DNA from 4 places in the Enterobacter cloacae complex sp. 394I7 genome. Region 2 is predicted to be linked to each of the others. Evidence: predicted binding sites of a transcription regulator. Region 2 holds the regulator's gene; each other region holds the start of a gene.
The links. The regulator CRP, encoded in region 2, controls carbon source genes, mostly activating them, when cyclic AMP is high. The targets are predictions, from matches to a motif close to ATGTGANNNNNNTCACAT.
Positions count from the first base shown of each region.

Region 1 (2,189 bases), on a different contig from region 2:
GTCACCGAGTTAATGGGCCAGGGCGTAAGCGGCATTACCGGCGATTACTCGCGCGGCGCGGCGGGCTTCTGGGTTGAGAACGGTGAAATTCAGTATCCGGTAAGCGAAATTACCATCGCCGGCAACCTGAAAGACATGTGGCGCAATATTGTTACTGTCGGTAACGATATTGAAACACGTAGCAATATACAGTGTGGTTCAGTCCTCTTACCGGAGATGAAAATCGCCGGGCAGTAATACCCGTAAAGGCGTTTTAATAATAAAAAAGGAAGTGAGCAATGCGTAAACACCTGTTAGCGATCGTCGCAGCGTCAACGCTGGTTCTTGGTTCTTCTGCGTTTGCTGCCGATCTTGAAGACGACATGGGCATCCTCAGTGAAAACCTGAAGGTGGTGCAGAAAACGGACAATGCGGCGGAAATGAAAGGCGCATTGACCAAAATGCGTGAAGCGGCACTGGACGCGCAGAAATCCACGCCGCCAAAGCTGGAAAATAAAGCGGCAGACAGCGCTGAGATGAAAGACTACCGCCACGGCTTTGACGTGCTGGTCGGTCAGATTGACGGTGCACTGAAGCTTGCCAACGAAGGCAAAGTGAAGGAAGCCCAGGCGGCAGCTGACCAGTTTGTGACCACGCGTAATACCTATCACAAAAAGTATCGTTAATTCTCGGTACGCGCTTTCCCCGTGCGGGGGCGGTTAATCGCCCCCGCATGTTTGCTCTCCGGGCATAAGAAAACCTTATCCACCTCACATATTTGCACGCCTGCCCATAATCTTTTTCGCTCCCACGCCCCCTTAATTGCCGTCAGATAGCGTGATATTCATCACGTAAATACAGTGATTTATCTATATTCAGCATATTTATGTGGCACAGATCACTGCCGGTGCTCGCCTTTCCACTTCGAAGTGGAAAACAACTCGCTACAAACAATTCCCCCCCAACGTTAGTTTTATTCCAGAGCCATTAACGGGGTAAGACGAGTGATTAACGGAGCGGTAATGAACGACGTTGGAGATCAGGCGGTGCAAACAGAGCAGCTCGCTAACACTATGCTGGCGCAGGTGTATGCCCTGCTGGCCCGGCACAACATCATCCCCAACGCAGTACAGGAACAGATGCTCACCTCTCATGTTCGCGCGATGGCGCACCGGTCCGTGACCGGCGAGCCGCTGCCGGAGGTTGAAGCCGAGCTGTTCGACGAAATTTCTCCCGATTCAATGCGGCTTGCCCGTGAAGTGGTCGCGCAGTTTGGCAACCTTCCTGATGAAGAGGCCTGGCTGCTCTCCGTTCACTTCGAAGTCGCGAAAGACAACCTTTAAGGAGCAACACATGGAACAGATTACAGTCGTGATTGGCGATCGCCTGGGTAAAGGTCAGAAAGTGGCGGCAGGCGTTGAAAAAGCCGGTGGACGCGCGGTTGTCGTGCCGGGTGTGGCGGCAGACATGAAGCTCGGTGACGTGATGAAAGCGGAAAATGCCACCTTCGGCATCTCCTTCTGCGGCAGCGGCGGCGCGGGTGCCATCACCGCACAAACCAAATATGGCTACAAAGCCAAATACGGCATGCGTTCAGTGGATGAAGGCGTCACCGCCATCAATGAAGGCTGCAATGTGCTGGGCTTTGGCTTTATGGATAAAGAAGAGCTGGGCGAGCGTCTGGTTCAGGCGTGGCAGAAGAAACACGGCGCATAAGCATGAAAGAACAGTTCACAACCACGGTGAGAGTGAAGGGCAAAGGCGACGCTAAAGCGCGCGCCTTTGCTGATGCGCTCAACCACGTTCAGGCCGCGGTGATGAAAGCCTCACCGCATATCTTACTGCGTATTGAGCCACAGGATGTGCAGGTCGTTCAGGCGCAAGAAGCGGTGCGTAAAGAAGCTTTTCTGTTCTTCTTTCTGCGCCGGGAAAGACGCACCTACAGCGTGGAGCTGGATGTGACCGTCAACGTGACTGCCATCAATCTCGACCAGGTGGATTTCGTCACGCAACGCTGATTATTCATAAAAGGGCAGACTGATGTTCTTAATTATATTAATAAAATCGCTCATCATTGGCGGCCTGGTTGGCGTCGGTGTGGGGGCCGGGGCTGCACGCATGTTTCATGCGCCTACCACTCAGGGTATGGGCGCGTTTCGTACGTTGGGGGAACTGAACTCCTGTGAAGGGGATCCGGCATCTCACTTCTC
Region 1 covers NZ_JBXWCR010000003.1:381,176-383,364, reverse strand. The annotation lists gene pmbA (metalloprotease PmbA) at 1-237, shown strand, start outside; gene cybC (cytochrome b562) at 279-665, shown strand; gene AC2FAP_RS15265 (glycine dehydrogenase) at 984-1,322, shown strand; gene AC2FAP_RS15260 (SFCGS family glycine-rich protein) at 1,333-1,695, shown strand; gene AC2FAP_RS15255 (DUF4312 family protein) at 1,698-1,997, shown strand; gene AC2FAP_RS15250 (DUF4311 domain-containing protein) at 2,020-2,189, shown strand, end outside.
Region 1: a site for CRP is predicted at 866-883, ahead of AC2FAP_RS15265 (glycine dehydrogenase). Genes of this name have one in related genera too.

Region 2 (2,189 bases):
GCTTTGTGGTTATCCATTTCCGCAATCTCGACGGCATTGATTACCCCTGGCTGCTGGCGATGCTGCAGGGCTCATTTATTTCGCACATGAATACGTTAGTGGTTCCGGGCGGAAAAATGGGGCTGGCAATGGAATTAATTATGATGCCGCTGGTGCAGCGGTTGATAGAAGGGAAGAAAATCGCCTGATGATTTCCCTCTCCGCGTGGGAGAGGGCTTCGGTGAGGGCATCGGGGTGAACGATGCCCCCCAATATCAGGCGTCGATCACTTCATACGAATGCGTAATTTTTACCGCTTTCTCGAGCATTAACGCGACCGAGCAGTATTTCTCCGCTGAAAGATCGACCGCGCGTGAGACCGCCGCGTCTTTCAGTTCTTTCCCGCTGACGATGAAATGCAGGTTAATGTGGGTGAACAGGCGTGGTGCCTCTTCGCGGCGTTCTGAGGTGAGTTTTACTTCGCAGTCGGTCACATCGTGCCGGCCTTTTTGCAGGATCGACACCACATCAATTGCGCTGCATCCACCTGCTGCCATCAGCACCATTTCCATTGGGCTTGGTGCTTTATCGCCGGAGTTACCATCCATCAAAATCTGGTGTCCTGAAGCGGACTCGCCCAGGAACGTTAAACCTTCAACCCATTTCACACGCGCTTGCATATTCACTCACTCCAACGTTGCATTTTTGGTGACAGATTACGCGTGCGTTACATTTCTCGCAATGGAAGGCGACCTGCGTCATGCTGAAGCGAGACACCAGGAGACACGCGGCGAAAGCTATGCTAAAACACTCAGGATGCTACAGTAATACATTGACGTTACACATGTATGCAGAGGACATCAAACTTTACTGGCTGCGAAACGTTACGATAGCCGACTTCCCAGGGTATGGGTAAGAATTCGATTGCAACCCCAGAGTCCGGATGCATCTTATGACTCTGGTGACAGCTTATAACAGAGGATAACAGCGCATGGTGCTTGGCAAACCGCAAACAGACCCGACTCTCGAATGGTTCTTGTCTCATTGCCACATTCATAAGTACCCATCGAAGAGCACGCTGATTCACCAGGGTGAAAAAGCGGAAACGTTGTATTACATCGTCAAAGGCTCGGTGGCAGTGCTGATCAAAGATGAAGAAGGGAAAGAGATGATCCTTTCTTATCTGAACCAGGGCGATTTCATCGGTGAACTGGGCCTGTTTGAAGAAGGCCAGGAACGTAGCGCCTGGGTTCGTGCAAAGACAGCATGTGAAGTGGCTGAAATTTCCTACAAGAAATTCCGTCAGTTGATTCAAGTTAACCCTGACATCCTGATGCGTCTTTCTTCGCAGATGGCGCGCCGTCTGCAGGTGACATCTGAGAAAGTGGGTAACCTCGCCTTCCTGGACGTGACCGGCCGTATCGCTCAGACCCTGCTGAATCTGGCGAAACAACCCGATGCGATGACTCACCCTGATGGCATGCAAATTAAAATTACCCGTCAGGAAATCGGTCAGATTGTCGGTTGCTCCCGTGAAACAGTGGGCCGTATTCTGAAAATGCTGGAAGATCAGAACCTGATCTCCGCACACGGTAAAACCATCGTGGTTTACGGAACGCGTTAATTCCGCTCAAACGGCGTGCCATCGCAAGGTGTCACGCCGTTTTTGTCTCTATTCCCCATGTGGCGCAGGCTGATTTATCACCCGGAAGTTAACTACGCACTGCGGCAAACGCTGGTGTTGTGCCTTCCTGTGGCCGTGGGCCTGATTCTGGGCCATCTTCAGCAAGGTCTGCTCTTCTCTCTCGTTCCCGCCTGCTGCAACATTGCCGGTCTGGATACACCGCATAAGCGCTTTTTCAAACGGCTGATCGTGGGCGGCTCGCTGTTTGCGGGTTGTAGCCTCGCCGTACAGCTTTTGCTGGCCCGCGATATCCCGCTGCCGCTGATCCTCACCGTCCTGGCGATGACCCTGGGCGTAACCGCTGAGATCAGCTCACTGCACGCACGTTTGCTTCCCGCGTCGCTGATTGCCGCCATCTTCACGCTGAGCCTTGCGGGCAACATGCCGGTGTGGGAGCCGCTGCTGATCTACGCCCTCGGTACGCTGTGGTACGGGCTGTTTAACTGGTTTTGGTTCTGGCTGTGGCGGGAACAGCCGCTGCGGGAATCCCTGAGCCTGCTCTACGTGCAGCTGGCGGATTACTGTG
Region 2 covers NZ_JBXWCR010000006.1:22,410-24,598, forward strand. The annotation lists gene AC2FAP_RS18540 (phosphoribulokinase) at 1-188, shown strand, start outside; gene AC2FAP_RS18545 (OsmC family protein) at 255-659, opposite strand; gene crp (cAMP-activated global transcriptional regulator CRP) at 971-1,603, shown strand; gene AC2FAP_RS18555 (YccS/YhfK family putative transporter) at 1,661-2,189, shown strand, end outside.

Region 3 (2,189 bases), on a different contig from region 2:
GCGGATCCCGGCTGAGCGCCTGTGGGTCAACCCGGACTGCGGACTGAAAACCCGCGGCTGGCCGGAGACCCGCGCGGCACTCGCGAACATGGTCAGGGCGGCGCAGAATTTGCGTCAGGCCTGATAAATCCGAAGCCCGGCAAGGCGTAGCCGCGACCGGGCTTTTGTTTTACGCTTTTTTCCCGCCGTACTGGCTGAACCATGCCAGCATCCGCTGCCAGCCATCTTTAGCCGATTCCGCGTGATAGCTCGGACGATAGTCGGCATTAAAGGCGTGGCCGGCATCCGGGTAAACGATGATTTCAGCTTTTGCATTGGCTGCACGGAGCGCATGGCGCATGGTCTCTACCGTATCAAGCGGGATCCCGGTGTCCTGGCCGCCATACAGCCCTAAGACTGGGGCATTTAACTCGGTGGCGATATCAACGGGATGCTTCGGCGAGTTCAGCGTTTTCTCCCCCACCAGTTTGCCGTACCAGGCAACGGCGGCTTTAAGCTGCGGATTATGTGCGGCATACAACCAGCTGATACGTCCTCCCCAGCAGAAACCCGTCACCATCAGACGATGTGCGTCGCCGCCATTGCGCGCAGCCCAACTGGCCACGTGGTCCAGATCGGCCAGTACCTGTGCATCCGGCACTTTGCTGACCAGGTTGCTGAACAGCGTCGGTATATCACTGTAGTCGTTCGGATCGCCCTGACGGAAATAGAGCTCTGGCGCAACGGCCAGATAACCTTCCAGCGCCAGACGGCGGCAAAGGTCGCGAATATGTTCGTGAACGCCGAAAATTTCCTGAACCACAATCACGATGGGCAGCGGGCCGTCGGCCGATTTTGGCCGCGCGTGGTAAGCAGGCATATTCTCCCCCTGCGAGGGGATGGAGGTCTCACCTGCCGTAATGGCCTCTTCAGGTGTTGAGACGATGGTTGATGCATGAGGGGCCGCTGCAGGTGCAAAACCGGTTTTTTCAGTCATGGCATTCTCCGTACCAATGAGTTAGCGCAAAGGTAAATATAGTCACCAGGTTAACAATTCACAGTGCCTGAAACGGTCTATCTTTTGTGCAGCACCTGACGATATAACTTGTTAATGTGATGTGAATCACTATTTCATGGAAATTTACTGCAATCATTTTCATTCATGGTGAGATGTGTCACGTAATTCTGCTTACTGCTTCTGTAAAGTACCTTTTTACTTCTTCTGACTAACCGACCCACAGAGGAGTCACCTATGTCTAAGTCTGATGTTTTTCATCTCGGCCTCACTAAAAACGATTTACAAGGGGCTACGCTGGCTATCGTCCCGGGCGATCCTGAGCGTGTGGAAAAGATCGCCGCGCTGATGGATAAGCCGGTTAAGCTTGCTGCCCATCGTGAATTCACCACCTGGCGCGCTGAGCTGGATGGCAAAGCGGTGATCGTCTGTTCTACCGGTATCGGTGGCCCGTCCACCTCAATTGCTGTTGAAGAGCTGGCGCAGCTGGGCATTCGTACTTTCCTGCGTATCGGGACTACCGGTGCCATTCAGCCGCATATCAACGTTGGCGACGTGCTGGTGACAACCGCTTCCGTGCGTCTGGACGGCGCGAGTCTGCACTTTGCCCCTATGGAATTCCCGGCGGTGGCGGATTTCGAATGCACCACCGCACTGGTTGAAGCCGCGAAATCCGTTGGCGCAACCACCCACGTAGGCGTGACCGCCTCTTCTGATACCTTCTACCCAGGCCAGGAGCGTTATGACACCTTCTCCGGCCGCGTGGTAAGCCGTTTCAAAGGTTCTATGGAAGAGTGGCAGTCTATGGGCGTAATGAACTACGAAATGGAATCTGCAACCTTGCTGACCATGTGCGCAAGCCAGGGTCTGCGTGCCGGTATGGTGGCGGGCGTTATCGTCAACCGTACCCAGCAGGAGATCCCGAACGCGGAAACCATGAAGCAGACCGAAAGTCATGCTGTGAAAATCGTGGTTGAAGCAGCGCGTCGCCTGATCTAATCCCTTCTTATACGAAAAAAGGCCGACCCGTTCGGCCTTTTTTTTGCGTAGCGCCTCGCAGGAAAACCCTTTCAAACTGGACGTTTATACAGCACAATTCTATTTTGTGCAGGTAATACGTTGATGCAGGGGGCATTGTGGATATCTCAATCCTGATTTATGCAGTGATTGCGCTGGTGGGCGTGGGGGCAGGCTG
Region 3 covers NZ_JBXWCR010000013.1:61,134-63,322, forward strand. The annotation lists gene metE (5-methyltetrahydropteroyltriglutamate--homocysteine S-methyltransferase) at 1-124, shown strand, start outside; gene AC2FAP_RS23345 (dienelactone hydrolase family protein) at 170-976, opposite strand; gene udp (uridine phosphorylase) at 1,232-1,993, shown strand; gene rmuC (DNA recombination protein RmuC) at 2,131-2,189, shown strand, end outside.
Region 3: a site for CRP is predicted at 1,091-1,108, ahead of udp (uridine phosphorylase). Genes of this name have one in related genera too.

Region 4 (2,189 bases), on a different contig from region 2:
AGATAGCCAATCGCCGACATCGACACGTGAAGGCTAATCTGATTTCCCAGCAGCGCGCCCGCGCCAATACCAAGATTGAAAATCCCCGAGAACAGTGACATCGCCACATCCGTTGCGTCCGGCGCGAGGGCCAGCACCTTCACCTGCATACCCAGACCGATAATCATGATCGCCACTCCCCAGAACAGGCTCAGGACGGCCAGATGACCCTCGCTGCCCGCCGCTGGCATGAGTAACACCAGGCACGCCAGCAGTAAACCAATGGCGCTGCTGACCAGCGCCGACGCGTGCTGATTGCCGAGCTTACCAAACAGAATACTGCCAATAATGCCCGCGCCCCCCAGGATCAACAGCAGAACGGTGGCAAAGTTGGCGCTAAAGCCGGCCACGACCTGAACGAACGGCTCAATATAGCTGTAGGCGGTGTAATGTGCCGTGACCACAATGACCGTAAGCAGATAGATACTCAGCAATGCCGGACGACGCATTAACAGCGGCAGGCTTTTCAGCGAGCCGGAGTGTTCGCTTGGCAGCTTCGGCAGCAGTTTAATCAGGCAGACCAGGGTGATCATTGCCCCCATGCCGATAGCGAAGAACGTGGTTCGCCAGCCAAAGTATTGCCCAACGATACGGCCAATCGGCAGGCCCAGGACCATAGCCAGTGCCGTGCCGGTGGCTATCAGGCTCAGCGCCTGCGCGCGTTTACCCGCAGGTGCCAGGCGGATGGCCAGTGACGCGGTGATCGACCAGAATACGGCATGGGCAAAGGCGATACCGACGCGGCTGATGACCAGCACCGTAAAGTTCCACGCCAGAAACGACAGGACGTGGCTGACGATAAACAGGGCAAACAGCCCGATCAGCAGCTTTCGCCGTTCCATCTGGCTGGTCAGCAGCATAAACGGCAGTGACATCAGTGCCACCACCCAGGCATAGATGGTCAACATAATGCCCACCTGCGCGGTTTCCATCTGGAAACTTTCAGCGATGTCAGACAACAGCCCAACCGGAACAAATTCTGTGGTATTAAAAATAAACGCGGCAATTGCCAGCGTGACCACGCGTAGCCACGCGACTCTGCGGGTAACTGTGTTCGTTGTCATAGCGATGTCGGAGATTCGTTGCTGAAAAGAAGAGGAGACGATCTTAAAACGTCAACCGGCGAAAACTCAACCATTATGTGATGCAGATCTCAAAATTCACCTGGTAAAAGCGGTAGCCGGGGGCATGGTTTTCATTGAATATAAAAGAACATCACAACAAAAACAGGCGGTAAGACAATGCAGGAGATTGATTTTTATCTGGTAGATGCGTTCAGCAATGCTTCTTTTGGTGGAAACCCGGCGGCCGTGTGCCCGTTAGACGCATGGTTGCCTGATGAGACACTGCTCAGAATGGCACAGCAGCATAATCAGTCGGAAACGGCGTTTTTCGTCTGCAGTAAAGCGGGAATTGAGTTACGCTGGTTTACCACCCTTACCGAAGTCAACCTTTGCGGACATGCCACACTGGCAGCCGCGTACGTCCTGTTTAATGAACTCAACTATCCTGACTCGCGTATCCACTTTGATACCGCCTCTGGCCAGCTGACGGTTAGCCGGGAAGGGGACTGGATGACGCTGGACTTCCCGGCATGCCCGACGCAGGAAGAGACGCCCCCGCCGGCGATGCTTGCGGCGCTGGGGATCGGCCATTACGTTGAGGCCCGTAAGGGGCGAGCCTGGATGGTGGTTCTGGAAAACCGCCAGCAGGTTGAGGCGCTTGCGCCGAATATCTCGGCAATGACACCTGGCGAACATAAGGTCAGCGTGACGGCGCGGGGAGAGGGGGATTATGATTTTGTGAGCCGCTTTTTCTCACCGGGAGTTGCCGTCTGGGAAGATCCGGTCACCGGATCCGCGCATACAATGCTTATTCCCTACTGGAGTGAAAAACTGGGTAAAACAGCGATGTTTGCCCGCCAGGTGTCGGCTCGTGGCGGTGATATGCGCTGCGAACTGAAAGGTTCACGCGTGCTGATGAGCGGGCAGGCCTCGCTTTATCTGAAAGGCACCGTCTTTCTGCGCTAAATAACCATAACAAAAGAGGAAGAGAGAATGCAGGAAATTGATTTCTATCTGGTCGATGCCTTCAGCGACAGGGCGTTTGGCGGCAACGCAGCGGCGGTTTGCCCCCTGGAAGAGTGGCTG
Region 4 covers NZ_JBXWCR010000001.1:1,181,294-1,183,482, forward strand. The annotation lists gene AC2FAP_RS05700 (sugar transporter) at 1-1,103, opposite strand, end outside; gene AC2FAP_RS05705 (PhzF family phenazine biosynthesis protein) at 1,281-2,069, shown strand; gene AC2FAP_RS05710 (PhzF family phenazine biosynthesis protein) at 2,097-2,189, shown strand, end outside.
Region 4: a site for CRP is predicted at 1,179-1,196, ahead of AC2FAP_RS05700 (sugar transporter). Genes of this name have one in related genera too.